Linked DNA regions of Piscinibacter gummiphilus. The protein of the gene in region 2 interacts with the protein of the main gene of each other region in a pairwise test. Links are inferred from orthologs where the notes say so. Each region holds a gene or a part of one and is shown on either strand. Other genes may lie near its edges.

Region 1 (9,265 bases), 350 kb from region 2 along the record:
CGACGCCGCACCACCACTCGGCCGGTTCACCCCGGGACGACAGCAGCGCGCCATCGGCGAGGCGGCGCACGATCGAGCGCGACAGGATGGCGTCGCGCAGCGGTTGGGACAGCTTGGCGAACCATCCGCCGGATTCGATGTGGTGACGCTCGTCGGCGGTGAGGGCTGGAGTGTGCATGGGGAGGTCTCGTGTACGGCGGATCGCACGGGTGCGCGGGGCGGATCCCGTCGCCCGGACGGCTATTGTTGCCCACTCCGCGCGGGGCTGCACTGTCTGGCAGAACTAGGCGATGTTCCCGGACCACGGGTTGACGAGCTCCTTCGCGCCGGACACGGCGTCGGGGTCGGTGTCCGCGAGCCGGGCGGCCAGGCCCAGCGCCTGCTCGAAGGCGTCGCCATGGCCGCTCACCCGCGTGACGAGGCCGAGCGCGAGCAGCTGCTCGACGGGCACCGGTTCGCCCAGCCACAGCCACTGCAGCACCCGCGCGCGGGGCAGGTGCTTCATCAGCTGCGCGGTGGCGCCGGCGTCGGGAGACTGGCCGGCGCGCGGGTTCGACAGCAGCAGGCGGGCGTCGGCCGCGGCCACGACCAGATCGCAGGCGAGGGCCAGCGCGAGGCCGCCCGCGATGGCGTCGCCCTCGACCGCGGCGATGACCGGCTTCGGGTTCACGCGCAGCGCCTCGACGAAGGCCTGGAAGTGCTGGAGGGAGGGCGCGGGCTCATCCGGGTCCAGCTGGGACCGTTCGATGCCGGCGCAGAAGTGGCTGCCGTCGCCGCGCAGCACGATGGCGCGCACGGCGGGGTCGGATTCGGCGACGTTGAGGGCCTCGATGCCCGCGGCGAACACCTGCTCGGACAGGCTGTTGCGCGATGCCGGATCGCTGAGGGTGAGCACGAGGGTGGCGTCGCGGCGTTCGGTGTGCAGTTCTGAGGTCATGGCCGGCCCATGGGGCTGCAGACAGGGGTGGCGGGATTGTGTCATGCGGCACGGCAACATCGGCGCCGACGCCCGGGCCATGCGCAGTCTCGAGCCTGGTTCGTGCTAGAGTCAAAAAGTCGTTTCACTTCGCGCCCGAATGCAGAGACCCCCGATCCTGTCGCCCCTCGTTCTTGCGCTCTCGCTGCACGCGGGCCAGGCGATGGCGCTGGGGTTCGGGAAGGTCTCCGGCACCACCGCACTCGGCCACCCGCTGAACTTCGCGGTGGGCCTGCGCCTCGAGGGTGACGAGACCCTCGACGCCGGTTGTGTCACCGCCGAAGTGATGGTGGGCGACCGCCCGCTGCCGGCCGACGTGGTTCGCGCCCGGGTCGTGCGCTCGGGGCAGGGCGGTGAACGCCGCATCCGCGTCACCACCACGCTCCCCATCGAGGAACCCATCGTGTCGGTCACGGTGCGCGCGGGCTGTCCCGAGCGCCTGAGCCGGGCCTTCGTCGTGTTCGCCGACCCGCCGCACACGGTGCCGCGCCTGGTCGACAACGAGACCGACATCGCGGACGGTTCGGAAGTCCGCGGCCAGTCCCCATTCGCCGCCGCAGCTTCGCCGGTGCCACGTCCGGCACGGCCCGCGACCTCCGGCGCGTCCGAACCGCGCCGGGGCAGCGCGGCGTCCGTTCAGGCGTCGGCCCCGGCCCGCCGCGCCCGAGGCGCGGCCGCGAACAAGTCGTCGCGCCCGGTGTTGCAGCTCGACCCGGCCGAAGACTCGCCGTACACCGAACCCACCTTGCGAATGACCACGACGCTCGGCTCCCTGCCGGCGGCGTCCGGGGTGGGCGGGGCGCCGCTTCCCGACCCCGACGACATCCGCCGCCAGCAGGACCAGGCGAGGCTGCAGGCCCTCGAGGCCTCGGTGCGCCAGCTGCGCGAGGACGGCATCGCCCGCGAGCGGGCGCTGACGGCGCTGCAGCAGCAGGCCCGCGAGATGGCGGCCGAGCGGTACGCCAACCCGCTCGTCTACACGCTGGCCGGGCTGTGCGCCTTGCTGGGGCTCGGGCTCGTCGCGGCCCTGTGGCTGCGCCGGCGCGACCGGGCCGAGGCGGCCTGGTGGGCGGCCGCCGGGCACGAGGTGGTCGCCGAGGCCCGTTCGGTGCTCGGGTCGGACACCGGCAACGAACCGCCGCCCACGACGCGGCCTGCCGCCATTCCCGTCGCCGCCGCGGAGCCGGCCCCGCGCCCGCCCGCGGCGCCCGCCGAGCGGCCCGCACCCGTGCCCGCACCGGAACCGGATTCCACGGAGGTCTACGCCGTGCGGCGGGACGTGGCCGGTGAACCCGCCGTGGCCGAACCGCGGCGCCCCATGTCGGCCGAGGAACTGATCGACCTCGAGCAGCAGGTCGAGTTCTTCGTGGTGCTGGGCCAGGACGACGCGGCCATCGACCTGCTGATGGGCCATGTGCGCAGCACGAGCGGCGTGAGCCCGCTGCCGTACCTCAAGCTGCTCGAGATCTACCGCCGCCGCGAGGAACGCGAGCCGTACGAACGCATCCGCGAGCGTTTCAACCGCCGCTTCAACGCCTACGCGCCCGAGTGGGGCGTCGACCCCGAGACCGGGTACGACCTCGAAGGCTACCCCGAGGTGCTGGGCCGCCTGCAGGGCATCTGGCAGATGCCCTCGATGGCGATGGAGCTGCTCGACACGCAACTGTTCCGCCGCGACGCCGGCCCCACGTTCGACGTGCCCGCCTACCGTGAGCTGCTGTTCCTCTACGGCATCGCACGCGACCTCGCCGAACGCGACCTGCCGTCGTCCGGCGTCGACCTGCTGCTGCCCATCGGCGAGGACGAACACCCCACCGGGGCCGGCCCCATCGTGGCGCTGTCACCGGAGGCCATCGCCGAACCCGTGTCCGAGAGCGAGCATTTCCAGCTCGACCTCGACGTGTCGACGGACCAGCCCCCGAGCCTCACCGTGGAGCTGCCGCCCGAGTCCGAGCGCGGCCAGCCCCTCGACTTCCACCTCGACGACCCGGTGCCGCCGCGGCGGCGCTGAGTCAGAGCCTGGCCAGCCGCTCCAGCGCGGAGGCGAGCGTCTCGTCGCGCTTGGCGAAGCAGAACCGCGCGAGGCGCTGGTCGCGCCCGTCGGCATAGAACGCCGACAGCGGGATCGCCGCCACGCCCACCTCGGTGGTGAGCCGGCGGCAGAAGGCTTCTTCCGACTGGTCGCTCACGGCCGAGTAGTCCACCACCTGGAAATACGTGCCCTGGCTCGGCAGCAGCGTGAGCCGCGTGCGGGCCAGGCCGTCGCGGAACAGGTCGCGCTTGCGCTGGTAGAACGCGGGCAGGTCGAGGTAGGGTGCGGGGTTCGCCAGGTACCGCGCGAGGCCGTACTGCACCGGCGTGTTGACCGTGAACACGTTGAACTGGTGCACCTTGCGGAACTCGGCGGTCAGCGCGGCCGGCGCGGCCACGTAGCCCACCTTCCAGCCCGTCACGTGGAAGGTCTTGCCGAAGCTCGACACCACGACGCTGCGCTCGGCCAGCGCCGGGTGGCGCGACACGCTCTCGTGCTGTCCGCCGTCGAACACCATGTGCTCGTAGACCTCGTCGGCGATGACGAGGATGTCGGTGCCGCGCAGCAGCTCGGCCAGCTGCTGCATGTCCCCGGCCGTCCAGACGCTCGCGCTCGGGTTGTGCGGCGTGTTGACGAGGAGGGCGCGTGTGCGCGGGCCGATGGCCGCGCGGATCGCGTCGAAGTCGGGGCGGAAGGTGCGGGCCGTCAGTGGCACGTGCACGGCGCGGGCGCCGGCCAGCACGATGTTGGGCTCGTAGCTGTCGTAGCACGGGTCGAGCACGATCACCTCGTCGCCCGGGTGCACGAGCGCGAGGATGGTGGTCAGGATCGCCTGCGTGGCGCCGGCCGTGATGGTGATCTCGGTGCCCGGGTCGTAGCGGTGGCCGTAGAGGCGCTCGATCTTGTCGGCCACGGCCTCGCGCAGCACCGGCACGCCGGCCATCGGCGGGTACTGGTTGTGCCCTTCCCGCATGGCAGCGGCCACGGCGTCCACCAGGGCCGGGTCGCAGTCGAAGTCGGGGAAGCCCTGGCCGAGGTTGACCGCGCCGTGCTGCTGGGCGAGGGCGGACATCACGGTGAAGATGGTGGTGCCGACCTGCGGCAGGCGGCTCTCGATGGCGGGCGTGGTCATGGTGTCGGTGCGGGCGGTTCGCCGCCCATGGCTTGCAGGATGGTGGTGCGGGTGAGGCGTTCGGCGAGCATCTCGGCGAACGCGAACACGAAGTTGCGCAGGTAGGCGCCGCGCTTGAACGCGACGCGGGTGACGTTCTGGCCGAACAGGTGTCCCACCGGCCGCCAGACGAGGTCGCCGCCCGGCGGGTCGTCGCGCACGGCGGTCTCGGCGAGGATCCCGATGCCGAGGCCCAGCCGCACGTACGTCTTGATCACGTCGGCGTCGATGGCCTCCAGCACGATGGTGGGTTTCAGGTGGCCGGCCGTGAAGGCCTGGTCCACGCGCGTGCGCCCGCTGAACGACGGGTGGTACGACACGAGGGGCTGCAGCGCGAGGTCTTCCAGCGTGATGGTCTCGGCCGTGGCGAGCGGATGGCCCGACGGCATCACGATCGCGTGCTGCCATTCGTAGCAGGGCAGGGTGACGAGGCCCTCGAAGTCGTTGATGGCCTCGGTGGCGATGCCGATGTCGGCCACCTCGTCGATGACCATCTGCGCCACCTGCGCGGGCGAGCCCTGGTGCAGGCTGATGTTGACCTTCGGGAACTTGCGGCGCAGCTGCGCGACCGGGCCGGGCAGGAAGTAGCGGGCCTGGCTGTGCGTGGTGGCGATCGACAGCGTGCCGGCGTCCTGCTTCGAGAACTCCTCGCCGATGCGCTTGAGGTTGCCCACCTCGCGCATGATGATCTCGATGGACTTGAGCACCTCCGCCCCGGGCTCGGTGATGCGGCGCAGCCGCTTGCCGTGGCGCGCGAAGATGTCCACGCCGAGTTCGTCCTCGAGCTCGAGGATGGCCTTGGACACGCCGGGCTGCGACGTGAACAGCGCGCGGGCCGTCTCGGTCAGGTTCAGGTTGCGCCGGACGGCTTCTTGGACAAACCGGAACTGGTGCAGGTTCATATTCCAGGGCGGGGTGCGGTGAGGCCCTGATTATTCCACTTGCGATCTAAGGCGTGTGCGGCAAGAAGGCTTCGGCGGCGCGGGCCATGGCGTCGATCACGGGGTCGAGTTCGCCCACGGCGGGCGACAGGGTCCACGTGGCCTGGGGATGGTGGGCACGCAGCTGCTCGACCAGCACGGGCAGGTCCTTGCGCACGTGGCCGCCAGCGCCGAGGAACAGCGGCACCACGGCCACCGCGGTGCAGCCGGCATCGGCCAGCGAACGGCCGGCCGTGGCGATGTCGGGGGCCATGAACTCGAGGAAGGCCAGCTCGACCGGCACGCCGGGGCGTGCCGCGCGCACGCGGTCGGCCACGGCCTGGAAGGGGCGGGCCCAGTTCGGATCCCGCGCCCCGTGCGCGAACAGCAGCAGTCCGGTCATCGGTACCTCACGAGCCAGCTGAAGGCCGCGAACGACATCCCGAGGAAGATGAGGCTGGGCGTGGCCGCGACGATCCACGGCGTCCAGTTCTTCAGCAGGCCGATGTGGGCCGCGACGTTGTTGAGCAGCACGAAGGTGATGCCCAGCATGATGCCGCCGAACACCTTCAGGCTCACGCCGCCGGCCCGCGCGTGCAGGTACGCGAACGGCAGCGCGAGGCCCACCATCACGAGGCACGCGAGCGGGTAGAGCGCCCGTTTCCAGAACCGCAGTTCGTAGCGCTGCGCGGTCTGCTCGTTGTCCGAGAGGTGGTTCATGTAGCGGAACAGCTCGAAGGTGGACATCGAGTTGAAGGGGCGCACCGCCGACGACACCACGTTCGCCGCGAGCGTGGTCTGCAGGTGGAACACCTCGAGCTGCTTGACGTCGACCTTGAGCTGGGCGATGTCCGCCGCCGCGGCGCCGGAGGCGCCGGTCCAGTCGGTCAGCAGCACCTTGTTCAGCGTCCACAAGCCGGAGGCGTCGACCCGTGCCGTGTCGGCGGCGATGCGCTGGACCAGCCGGCCCTCGGTGTCGAAGGCGTAGATGCGCACATACAGCAGCTCGCCGTCGGCCGCGGCCGTGGACACGTTGATGGAGTAGTTGCGTTCACCGTCGGGCGTGTTGAGCTTGTCCTTCATCCACGCGCCCGCGCGGCCGAGGCTCAAGCCGCCCTTGACGCGCGCATGCAGCTCGACGGCGGCCCGTTCGGAGAGGGGCGCGAGGTAGTCGCCCACGACGAACGTGAGCACGCCGAACGCGACGCCGAGCCCCATCAGCAGCGACAGCGCCCGGCCGGGGCCGAGGCCGCCGGTGCGCAGGATGGTGAACTCCGACGACTGGGCGAGGCGCGACAGGGCGTAGATGGTGCCGATCAGCACCGCGATGGGCGCCAGCTCGTAGAGGTGGCCGGGCAGCTCGAGCAGCGAGTACAGCGCGGCGTGCATCGCCGAGTAGTCCTTGCCGACGTCACCCAGTTCGTCGACGAAGTCGATGAAGAAGAACAGCGACAGGAAGGCGATGGCGACGAACACGACGGCGCTCACCACGTCGGCGTACAGCAGGCGGCGGACGGTTCTCATGCGTGGGCCTCCTGCTTCGCGGGGCGCGGCTTGCGCCACTGCACGTGCGTGCCGTTGTCTCGCCACCAGAGCAGGCCGATGGCGAGGAGGAAGGCCGACCCGTGGACCGCTGCCAGCACGCCGCCCATGCCGATGCGGCCCGACGACACCCAGGCCTGCGACAGGTTGATGAGGTTGTAGTACACGACGAAGGCGAGGAGGGCGAAGAGCAGGTTCCAGTTGCTGGCCCGCCGCGGCTGCGTGGCCGACAGGCTCAGCGCGAGCAGCAGCAGGTTGGCCGAGCCGAGCGTCAGGCCCAGGCGCCAGGTGAGTTCGCCGCGCGCCTTCGCGTCGGGGCTCAGCAGCAGGTCGACCGTGGGGCGGGCCTTGTAGGGCAGCACGGCGTCCGACACCTTGACGCGTTCGCCCACCTGGATCTGGTAGCTCTGGAAGCGCGAGACGGTCTTCTCGTTCGTCTTGAAGTCCTGCTCGTTGCGCTGGCCGCTGTCGAGCACGAGCACGTCGGCCTCGTCGGTGTGCTCGATGCGGCCGGTGCGGGCCGTGGTGATCGACTCGTTGTCACCCTTCCTGATCAGGATGAAGACGTTGCGGCCGGTGCCGCCGTCCTGCTGGTCGCGGTCGATGAAGAACACGCGCGAGCCGTCGCGCGAGGACTGGAACTGCCCGGGCGCCACGCGCGAGAGGTCGGAGCGGCGCTCGAAGCGTTCCTTCAGGTCGGCGCTCTGCTGGTTCACCCAGGGCCACACGAACAGCGCCATCAGGCCCACGACGAGCAGCACGGGCCAGCTCACGCGCAGCACCGGGCGCACGAAGCGGCTCAGGCCGACCCCGCTCGCGAACCAGATGGCCATCTCGCTCTCGCGGTACATGCGGCCGAGCGACACCACCACCGCGATGAAGAGCGACAGGCTCAGCATCGTGGGCAGGTTGGCGAGCGACGTGAAACCGAGCAGGAGCGCGACGTCCTGCGGCGACACCTTGCCCACCGCCGCCTGGCCCAGCGTGCGGATGAGGAACATCGTCAGGACGATGGTGAGGATGACGACCAGTGTCGCGCCGAATGTTCGGGCGATGTCTCGGCGCAGTGTGGAATCGAATAACATCGTCGGATTCTTGTTGGGGCTGCATTATGGACGTTCGTCACCAGATTCTTTCGTTGTCCGCCTTGTCGACGCTGTCAGCCGATGCGCTGCTGGTCGTGGTGGCCGGCGACAGCCTGGACCCGCTGCTCGACGCGGCCATCGCCGGCCCGCTCGCCGATGCCATCGCCCAGGGCGACTTCCAGCTGAAGGCGGGCCGCACGCTGTACCTGCACCGCCTGCCGGGTGTCAAGGCGCCCCGGGTCGTGATCTCGGCGTCGGCCGGCGTCACCCCGAAGGCCTTCAAGGCCGCGGTGGCCCAGGGGCTGGCCGCGCTGAAGACCACCGGCGCCCGCCGCGTCGGCATCGCCACGGTCGGCCTCGAGGTCGACGCGAGCCATGCCGAAGCCGCCGTGGGCGCGGCGTTCGATGCCGTCTACGTCTACCGCCACACGAAGCCCAGCGCCCCGCCGGCGCCGGCGTTCGACACGGCGCTGTTCCTCACCGACAAGGGCCACGCGAAGATGGCGCAGCTGGGGCTCGCCCGCGGCCAGGCCATCGCCTCGGGCGTGCAACTCGCCCGCGAGTGGGCGAACCGCCCGGCGAACCACTGCACGCCCACCATGCTCGCCGAACAGGCGAAGAAGCTCGGCAAGAGCCACGACCTGAAGGTCGAGGTGCTCGACCGCAAGGCCATCGAGAAGGAGGGCATGGGCTCGTTCCTCGCCGTTTCCCAGGGCTCGGAAGAGCCGCCCCGGTTCATCGTGCTGCGCTACCAGGGCGCCGCGAAGAACAAGGCGCCGGTGGTGCTCGTCGGCAAGGGCGTCACGTTCGACACCGGCGGCATCTCCATCAAGCCCGCGGCCGAGATGGACGAGATGAAGTTCGACATGGGAGGCGCCGCCAGCGTGCTGGGCACCTTCCGCGCCATCGCCGAGCTGAAGGCGAAGGTGAACCTCGTGGGCCTGATCCCCGCGTGCGAGAACATGCCCGACGGCCGCTCGCTCAAGCCGGGCGACGTGGTCACGAGCCTGTCGGGCCAGACCATCGAGGTGCTCAACACCGACGCCGAAGGGCGCCTGCTGCTGTGCGACGCGCTGACCTACGCCGAGCGCTTCAAGCCGGCGGCCGTGGTCGACATCGCCACGCTGACCGGGGCCTGCGTGATCGCCCTCGGCCACCACCGCAGCGGCCTGTTCACGGCCGACGAGACGCTCGCCACCGAACTGTCCGAAGCCGGGCAGGCCGGGCTCGACCCGTGCTGGCGCATGCCGCTCGACGAGGAGTACGACGACGGCCTCAAGAGCAACTTCGCCGACATGGGCAACGTGGGGCCGCGCGCCGGTGGGGCGATCACCGCCGCCATGTTCCTGCGCCGCTTCACCTCGAAGTACCGCTGGGCCCACCTCGACGTGGCCGGCACCGCCTGGAAATCGGGCGCGGCCAAGGGCGGCACCGGCCGGCCCGTGCCGCTGCTGACCCACTTCGTGCTGTCGCAGGCCGCCTGAAGAACACGCACCCGCGGGACCCGATGACCGAGATCAGCTTCCACTTCAACGTGCC
Region 2 (9,149 bases):
ACCGCGCGTGCGTTCGCGAGGGAACCCGTGCGGGCTTGTGAGACTTGACGCGGCTACTTGACGCGCTGCTTCTCGAGCTTGCGCGCGAGCGTGCGGCGGTGCATGCCGAGGCGGCGGGCGGTCTCGGAGATGTTGAAGCCGGTCTCGGCAAGGGTCTCGTGGATGCGCTCCCATTCGAGCGTCTTGATGGACGAGGGCCGTTCGGTGAGCTCCACCTCGGCGTTCCCGGCCGCCCGGGCGAACGCCGCCTCGATGTCGTCGGTGTTCGACGGTTTCGCGAGGTAGTTCCGGGCGCCGAGCTTGATGGCCTCCACCGCGGTGGCGATGCTGGCGTAGCCGGTGAGCACGACGATCACCATCGACGGGTCGTGCGCATGCAGGGCCTGCACGCACGTGAGGCCGGACCCGTTGCCCGCGAGCTTGAGGTCCACCACGGCATGGCCGGGGCTGTGTTCGGCGAGCAGCGCGGGCAGGGCGTCGGGGCCGGTGGCGTGCAGCACGCGGTAGCCGCGGCGTTCGAACGAGCGGCTCAGGGTGCGGGCGAAGGCATCGTCGTCCTCGACGATCAGCAGGAGGCGTTCAGGCGTGTCCATCCGGGGAGGGTACTTCGAGTTGGATGGCCGCGAGCGGCAGCGTCAGCACGACCTCGGCCCCGCCTGCGGGGCGGTTGCGGGCGGTGACGCTGCCGCCGAGGGTGCGGGCCACGTTCATGACCAGGAAGAGGCCGAGGCCGGCGCCGGGCCGGGGCTTCGTCGATTGGTAGGGTTTGCCGAGCGTGTCGAGCATGCCGGCGGCAAAGCCCGGGCCCTCGTCGGTCACGGTGAGCACGAGGCGGTCGCCGTCGCGCGCCGCCGTGAGGGCCACGGCGCGCGGCGATGCTTCGAGGGCGTTGTCGAGCACGTTGTGGATCGTCTGCTTGAGCGCCGGGTCGGCGACGATGGGCAGATCGTCGCCGAAGATGTTCGCGTAGGCGAGCACCGTGGTGGCGCGGGTGGCGCGCCAGTCCGCCACCAGGTCGTCGAGGAACGCGCCCACCGAGGTGGCGCGGGGCGCCTCGCCGCGGGGGTCGCCGGCCGACTGCAGGATGCCGGTCACGATGGACTTGCAGCGCGCCAACTGGGCCTGCATCTCCTTCACGTCCTGCATCAGCTCGGGGTCGGCGGTGAACGGCGTCATGCGCTGCCAGTCGCCCAGGATCACCGACAGCGTCGCGAGCGGCGTGCCGAGTTCATGCGCCGCGCCGGACGCCAGCAGGCCCATGCGCACGATGTGTTCCTCCTCGGCGGCCCGCTGGCGCAGCGAGGCGAGGCGGGCTTCGCGGGCGCGCAGGTTGTCCTGGATGCGGGAGATGCACACCACCAGCAGCGAGGCGATCAGGCCGAAGCAGATCAGCACGCCCTGCGTGTACGGATCGCCGAGGCCCGGGCCCTGTTCCAGCGGCACCTCCAGCGGGTGGTTGAACTGCGTGAGCAGCGTGAAGCAGGCGCCGGTCACGCCGACCAGGCTCCACGAGTACCGCGGGTTCAGCAGCACGGCACCGAGGATCACCTGCAGCAGGTACAGGAAGATGAACGGGTTCCGGGCGCCGCCGCTCAGGAACAGCAGCAGCGTGAGCGTGGCCACGTCGAACAGCAACGCGATGAACAGCTCCTTGTCCGAGACCGGGCGCCCGTCTCGCCAGTGCAGCAGGCACAGGATGTTGAACACGACGAGGAACAGCACCGCGTGCAGCATCCGGTCCAGCGGCAGGTGGATGCCGAAGCCGAAGTGCACCGTGAAGATCGTGGCCAGCTGGCCGGCCACGGCGAACCACCGCAGCTGCACCAGCTGCAGCATGTTCTTCAGGCCGGACGGGTCGACCCCCAGGGCAGGGCGGATCTGGAAGAAGGAGGGCATCAGCGCATCGTACGACGACGCGCGGTCCGCACGAAAAACACGGTGCCCGCGGCCACCATCAGCGCGAGGCCGTACCAGGTGATCGCGTAGACGAGGTGGCTGTTCGGGAACGACACCACCGTGAGGCCGCCCACGGGCCAGCGGTCGGCCGAGCGGGCGCCCGGCGGCGCGTCCTGGTCGATGAAGTACGGTGCGGCCTCAGTGATCCCGCGGGCCGCGGCGATGCCGGCCACGTCGCGCGAGAACCAGCGGTCGCCCGCCGGGTCGTTCTTGCGGAGGAAGCCGCCGCCCGGTTCGGTGATGCGCAGCAGGCCGGCGACGTCCACCTCACCCTGCGGGTCGTCCGCCTGGCGGGTGGCTCGGTCGCGCTTCTCGGGCGGTACGTAGCCGCGGTTGACGAGCACCGTGGTGCCGTCGGCGGTGCGCAGCGGCGTGAGCACCCAGTGGCCCGCGCCCATCACGGTGGCGGCCTGCACCAGGGTCTCGCGGCCGTGGTCGAAGGTGCCGCGCACGGTGACGTGGCGGTAGGCATCGCGGGCGGCCGTGACGTTCGGCCAGTCGGCGCGTCCGGGTGCGGCCACCGGCGGCGCGTGCACGCGGGTCTCGACCTGCTGGATCAGATCCAGCTTCCACGCGCGGCGCTGGACCTGCCAGGTGCCGAGCGCGATGAACAGCAGAAACAACAGGGCGCCGGCGAGCACGGTGCTCGCCAGCGCCCGGCTGGAACGCTGTGGCTGCGGGAGGTCCGTCAAGGCGCGACGCGCATCTCGTGCGGCGTCATGTGCGGCATCATGTTGTGGTTCATGTGGAACATGACCCACAGCGAACCGGCCAGCGTGATGACCACCAGCACGATCGTGAAGATCAGGGCCAGCATGTTCCAGCCGCCTTCGGACTTCGCGTTCATGTGCAGGAAGTACACCATGTGCACGACGATCTGCACGGCCGCGAAGCCGAGGATCACGAGGGCCGTGGTGGCCGGGCTCGCGATCACCTTGCCCATCACGAGCCAGAAGGGGATGGCGGTCAGGATGACGGAGAGGACGAAGCCCTTGACGTAGTCGGGCAGCGTGCCGTGGCCCACCTCGTCCGGGTGGAGGCCATCGTGGTGGTCGCCGTGGTGTTGGCTCATGGCAGGACTCCCATCAGGTACACAAAGGTGAAGACGCCGATCCACACGACATCGAGGAAGTGCCAGAACATCGACAGGCACAGCAGGCGGCGCTTGTTCTCGCGGATCAGGCCGTGCTTGCCCACCTGGACCATCAGCACGACGAGCCAGATGGCACCGAACGTGACGTGCAGGCCGTGGGTGCCCACGAGGGCGAAGAACGACGACAGGAACGCGCTGCGCTGCGGCGTGGCGCCTTCGTGGATCAGGTGCGCGAACTCGTACATCTCGATGCCGAGGAACGCCAGGCCGAAGAGGCCGGTGATGGCGAGCCACACCAGCACGGCCTTCGTGCGGTTGCGGTTCATCTCGATCATCGCGAAGCCGTACGTGATGGACGACAGCAGCAGCATCGCGGTGTTGAGTGCGACGAGGTTCAGGTCGAACAGGTCGGCGCCCGAGGGGCCGGCCGCGTAGTTGCGGCCCAGCACGCCGTACACCGCGAACAGGCACGCGAAGATGAGGCAGTCGCTCATCAGGTAGATCCAGAACCCCAGCAGGGTGCCGTTCTCCGGATGGTGCTCCGTGGTCTCGTAGAACTGGACCGGGGCGCCAGGCGCGCCCGGGTGGGTGGCGGTGATGTCAGACATGGGCGGCAGCGAGCTGGCGGGTGCGGGCGTCTTCCGTGCGGATGACTTCGTCGGCGTGGATGTGGTAGTCGCGCTTGTAGTTGAACGTGTGCACGATCGCGGCGACCACGATGGCGGCGAACGCCACGCCGGCCAGCAGCCACATGTGCCAGATCATCGCGAAGCCGAACACGCCGCTGAGGGCGGACAGCACGAGGCCGGCAGCCGTGTTCTTGGGCATGTGGATGTCGATGAAGCCCTTGAGCGGACGCTCGTAGCCGCGCTTCTTCATGTCGGACCAGGCATCGTTGTCATGGATGCGAGGCGTGAACGCGAAGTTGTAGGCCGGCGGCGGCGAGGCGGTGGACCATTCGAGCGTGCGGCCGTCCCACGGGTCGCCCGTGACGTCGCGCAGCGCTTCGCGGTTCCGGAAGCTCACGTACAGCTGGATGATGAACGAGGCGATGCCCAGCAGGATCAGGAAGGCGCCGAAGGCGGCGATCACGAACCAGATCTGCAGGGACGGGTCCTCGAAGTGGCTCACGCGGCGCGTGACCCCCATCAGGCCCAGCACGTACAGCGGCGTGAAGGCGACCCAGAAGCCGACCAGCCAGAACCAGAACGAGCACTTGCCCCAGAACGCGTCGAGCTTGAAGCCGAAGGCCTTCGGGAACCAGTAGTTGATGCCGGCGAACAGGCCGAACACCACGCCGCCGATGATCACGTTGTGGAAGTGGGCGATCAGGAAGAGGCTGTTGTGCAGCACGAAGTCGGCCGGCGGCACCGCCAGCAGCACGCCCGTCATGCCGCCGATCACGAACGTGACCATGAAGCCGACGGTCCACAGCATGGGTACCTCGAACTTGATGCGGCCGTGGTACATCGTGAACAGCCAGTTGAATATCTTGGCCCCCGTGGGGATCGAGATGATCATCGTGGTGATGCCGAAGAACGAGTTCACGCTGGCACCCGAGCCCATCGTGAAGAAGTGGTGCAGCCACACGAGGTACGAGAGGATGGTGATCACGACCGTGGCGTACACCATCGACGCGTAGCCGAACAGGCGCTTGCGCGAGAACGTGGACACCACTTCCGAGAAGATGCCGAACACCGGCAGCACCAGGATGTAGACCTCGGGGTGGCCCCAGATCCAGATCAGGTTCACGTACATCATGGGATTGCCGCCCAGTTCGTTCGTGAAGAAGTTCGTGCCGACGTAGCGGTCCAGCGACAGCAGGGCCAGCACGGCGGTCAGCACCGGGAAGGCGGCGACGATCAGCACGTTGGTGCACAGCGAGGTCCACGTGAAGACGGGCATCTTCATCAGCGTCATGCCGGGGGCGCGCATCTTCACGATCGTGACGAGCAGGTTCACGCCCGATAGCAATGTGCCTACGCCCGCGATCTGCAATGACCAGATGTAGTAGTCGACCCCCACGTCGGGGCTGTAGTCGATGCCCGAGAGCGGCGGGTACGCCAGCCAGCCGGTCTTCGCGAATTCGCCGACGAACAGCGACATCATCACGAGGACGGCGCCGCAGGTGGTCATCCAGAAGCTGAAGTTGTTCAGGAACGGGAAGGCCACGTCGCGCGCGCCGATCTGCAGCGGCACGATGTAGTTCATCAGGCCCGTGACCAGCGGCATCGCCACGAAGAAGATCATGATCACGCCGTGGGCGGTGAAGACCTGGTCGTAGTGGTGGGGCGGGAGGTAGCCCACGGCATCACCGAAGGCGATGGCCTGCTGCAGGCGCATCATCAGCGCGTCGGCGAAGCCGCGCAGCAGCATCACGATGCCGAGCACCATGTACATGATGCCGATCTTCTTGTGGTCGATGCTGGTGAACCAGTCGCGCCACAGCGTGCCCCACAGCTTGAAGTAGGTGATCAGCCCGAGCAGGCCGATGCCGCCGAGCACGACACCGGCGAAGGTGGCGATCAGGATGGGCTCATGCAGCGGAATCGCCTCCCACGAGAGGCGACCGAAGATGAGCTGGGTCAGGTTGTCGGGCATCGTGTGTCTCGGATACCTAAAGGCAGGGGAACGAAAGGCTTCTTACTGGGCGATGGCGACCGGCGTGCCGACCGGGTTCGCCGGCGTGCAGATGTCGGTGGCCAGGGTGGTGGCGGGCAGGCCGGACTCACCCTTCGGCACGGTGGTCAGTGCGTACGACGAGAGCCCGGCGCGACCGGCGCCACCCGCGGCGTCGATCGCCATCATGTGCTTCATGCACATGCGGCCGGGTTCGACGCAGCGGTTCACGATGGCGTCGTACAGCGCGGGGTCGACCGAGGCGTAGCGGCGCACGGGCTCGCGTTCGCTCGGGCGCTCGAGCTTGACGTAGGTCTCGCGGTCGAGCTTCTGGCCTTCGGCCTGGTTCTTCTTGACCCAGGCTTCGAAATCGGCCACGTTCATGCCGTGGAACTTGAAGCGCATGCCGGAGAAGCCGGCGCCGCTGTAGTTCGCCGAGATGCCGTCGTAGACACCCTCTTCGTTGATCACGGCGTGGAGCTTGGTCTCCATGCTGGGCATCGCGTAGATCATGCCGGCCAGCGCGGGAACGTAGAAGGCGTTCATCACGCTCGACGCGGTGATGCGGAACTGGATGGGCACGTCCACCGGGGCGGCCAGCTCGTTCACCGTGGCGATGCCTTGCTCGGGGTAGATGAACAGCCACTTCCAATCGAGGGCGACCACCTCGACGACCAGCGGCTTGGCTTCCTCGGGCATCGGGCGCTCGGCGTCGATGCGGGCCAGCGGGCGGAACGGGTCGAGCGTGTGGGTGCTGATCCAGGTCAGGGCGCCCAGGGCGATGATGATCAGCAGCGGGGCCGCCCAGATCACCAGCTCCAGCTGGGTGGAGTGGTCCCAGTCGGGCTTGTAGACGGCCTCCTTGTTGGATTCACGGTATTTCCACGCGAAGAACAAGGTCAGCGCGATCACCGGGACGATGATCAGCAGCATCAGCAGCGTGGAGATCACGACCAGCCGGCCCTGCTGGGCCGCGATGTCGCCGGACGGGTTCAGCACCACCATGTTGCAGCCGGACAGCAGGGCAGCGAGCGCAAGGGCGGCGAACCCGCGGAGGGGCGCGCGGAAGGACGTGAGGTTTGGCATGCCTGGAGCGAGGAAAAGGCGCGTGCCCCACAGGGAGGCGACACGGCGTGCAAGGTAGGCGCACAATGTAATTCCGGAGGTCCGGAATTGCGATTGGACGTTTTGTCCTATGGCGCAAATTCCATTCCGGTGCGATTCTGCGCAACCTTGCAAGACCCTTGAGTCCGAATCCCGCACGATGTCCAGCATCACACACTCCGAACCCAACTCCGGCACCCTCGAACGGGACGCGCGGGTCATCACGGCTGACCATTCGGTGGCCCCTGGCGAGATCGCTGTGGGTGTCGTCATCGGTCGGGCCTCCGAGTACTTCGACTTCTTCGTGTACGGGATCGCGTCGTGCCTGGTGTTCCCGGCGCTGTTCTTCCCGTTCGCGTCGCCGCTGGAGGGCACACTGTACGCCTTCGTGGTGTTTTCCTTCGCGTTCATCGCCCGTCCCATCGGTACGGCCATTTCGATGGCCGTGCAGCAGCGGTGGGGCCGCGCCACGAAGCTGACCATGGCCCTGTTCCTGCTGGGCACGTGCACCGTGGGCATCGCCTTCCTGCCGGGCTACGGCACGGCCGGCGCCACCTCCATCATCCTGCTGTCGGTGCTGCGCATCGGCCAGGGCCTCGCGCTCGGCGGCTCGTGGGACGGCCTGCCGTCGCTGCTGGCCATGAACGCCCCGAAGGAAAAGCGCGGCTGGTACGCCATGCTGGGCCAGCTGGGCGCGCCCGTGGGCTTCATCGTCGCCACGGCCCTGTTCGCGTTCCTGTACGCCAGCCTGAACCTCAACGAATTCCTGGCCTGGGGCTGGCGCTACGCCTTCTTCGTGGCCTTCGCCATCAACGTGGTGGCCCTGTTCGCCCGCCTGCGCCTCGTGGTCACCCACGAGTACGAGCAGCTGCTGGAAGCCCGTGAACTCGACGCCGTCGACACCACGGACCTCGTGCGCACCCAGGGCCGCAACCTCGTGATCGGCGCCTTCGCCCCGCTCGCGAGCTATGCGCTGTTCCACATCGTCACGGTGTTCCCGCTGTCGTGGATCCAGCTGTTCACGCACCAGTCCATCACGCAGTTCCTGCTGATCCAGATCCTGGGCGGCTTCCTGGCCGCCGCCGGCATCGTGGCCTCCGGCAAGATCGCCGACCGCGTGGGCCGCCGCAGCACGCTGGGCGCACTGGCCGTGATGATCGCCGTGTTCAGCGGCTTCGCCCCCACGCTGCTCGACGGCGGCACGCTCGGCCAGGACGTCTTCATCCTGATCGGCTTCATCCTGCTGGGCCTGTCGTACGGCCAGGCCTCGGGCGCGGTGACCGACAACTTCATCGGCCGCTACCGCTACTCCGGCGCGGCCCTGACGGCGGACCTCGCCTGGCTCATCGGCGCGGCGTTCGCTCCGCTGGTCGCGCTGGGCCTGTCGGCCCACTTCGGCCTCGGCTACGTCAGCGTCTACCTGCTGTCGGGTGCCGGGTGCACGCTGGCGGCGCTGAGCATCAACCGGGCGCTCGGCCAGGACTGATGCCCCTGCGGGTCACCCCGGCGAACGCCGGGGCCCACCGGCCCGCCTGGCGCTTCGACTGCGGTGGATCCCGGCGTTCGCCGGGATGACCGCTTCGGCGGCTTCAGAACTTCACGCTCGCCGTCACGCTCGCCAGCCACGTCCTTCCCGGCGCCGGTTCGAAGAACCGCCCGTTGCCCTCGTTGACGATCACCGAGCCGATGTAGCGCTTGTCGAACAGGTTGTCGGCGCGCACGGTTCCACCCAGCTCCCAGGCGCCCACCGCGAGCACGTAGCCCACGTGTGCCGACGCGATCGCGTACGACGGGGCCGCGTCCGTGTTCGCGTCGTCCACCATCACGCTGCTCAGGTAACGCGCTTCCACGCCACCGCGCCACCCGGTGGGAGGCAGCCAGGCCACGCCCGCGTACAGCGAGCCCCGGGCGATGCCGGGGATGCGGTTGCCCGCGGGCACGTTCACGGTGGTGGTGAAGCTGTCGCGGTAGGTCGCGTCGAGCCAGGTGGCCGCGGCCTGGGCGCGCAGGTGCCGCTGCCATTCGCCGGACCAGCCCAGTTCCACGCCCGTGCGCCGCGTGCGGCCCACGTTCTGGAACGTCGAGCGGCCGCCCACGTTGGACCGCGTCGCGATCTCGTCGTCGGTGCGCGTCTGGAACACCGCGGCGTTGAGGTCGCCCCAGTCGCCCGTCTGCACCTTCACGCCGGCCTCGAGGCTGTTGCTCGTGGCGGGCTTCAGCGCGAGGTTCAGGCCGGTCTGGCCGTCGGGGCGGTACGACAGTTCGTTGAGCGTGGGGGTCTCGAAGCCGCGGCCGGCGGTGGCGTACAGGTGCACGCGGTCGTCCACGGCGTACAGCACGCCCACGACCGGCAGTGTGGCCTCGTAGTCGGTGCTGC

Evidence for each region.
Region 1: the proteins of cyoB (region 2) and A4W93_RS13570 interact in binary tests that used the Escherichia coli proteins (3 or more experiments, as listed by UniProt). The link is inferred for Piscinibacter gummiphilus from one-to-one orthologs.

What each region holds. Positions count from the first base shown.
Region 1 is NZ_CP015118.1:3,031,809-3,041,073, forward strand. What follows is about bases 2,065-5,064. They hold A4W93_RS13570 (pyridoxal phosphate-dependent aminotransferase), read right to left. Parts: upstream 4,141-5,064; coding sequence 2,989-4,140; downstream 2,065-2,988. Other genes in these bases: A4W93_RS13565 (type IV pilus assembly protein FimV), read left to right, coding at 2,065-2,987; A4W93_RS13575 (CysB family HTH-type transcriptional regulator), read right to left, coding at 4,137-5,064. In the rest of the region: A4W93_RS13555 (Crp/Fnr family transcriptional regulator), read right to left, coding at 1-178; A4W93_RS13560 (enoyl-CoA hydratase-related protein), read right to left, coding at 284-937; more of A4W93_RS13565, read left to right, coding at 1,077-2,064; more of A4W93_RS13575, read right to left, coding at 5,065-5,081; A4W93_RS13580 (sirohydrochlorin chelatase), read right to left, coding at 5,128-5,502; LPS export ABC transporter permease LptG, read right to left, coding at 5,499-6,623; LPS export ABC transporter permease LptF, read right to left, coding at 6,620-7,726; A4W93_RS13595 (leucyl aminopeptidase), read left to right, coding at 7,753-9,210; A4W93_RS13600 (DNA polymerase III subunit chi), read left to right, coding at 9,234-9,265. UniProt on the Escherichia coli protein: Shows aminotransferase activity with methionine and histidine as substrates, and to a lesser extent also with phenylalanine.
Region 2 is NZ_CP015118.1:3,376,482-3,385,630, reverse strand. Bases 3,151-6,034 are described here. They hold cyoB (cytochrome o ubiquinol oxidase subunit I), read right to left. Parts: upstream 5,651-6,034; coding sequence 3,650-5,650; downstream 3,151-3,649. Other genes in these bases: cyoA (ubiquinol oxidase subunit II), read right to left, coding at 5,693-6,034; cyoC (cytochrome o ubiquinol oxidase subunit III), read right to left, coding at 3,151-3,657. Outside these bases: A4W93_RS15140 (response regulator transcription factor), read right to left, coding at 54-593; A4W93_RS15135 (ATP-binding protein), read right to left, coding at 580-1,896; A4W93_RS15130 (SURF1 family protein), read right to left, coding at 1,896-2,648; cyoD (cytochrome o ubiquinol oxidase subunit IV), read right to left, coding at 2,645-3,028; more of cyoC, read right to left, coding at 3,025-3,150; more of cyoA, read right to left, coding at 6,035-6,754; A4W93_RS15105 (MFS transporter), read left to right, coding at 6,933-8,258; A4W93_RS15100 (TonB-dependent receptor), read right to left, coding at 8,362-9,149. UniProt on the Escherichia coli protein: Cytochrome bo(3) ubiquinol oxidase is the terminal enzyme in the aerobic respiratory chain of E.coli that predominates when cells are grown at high aeration.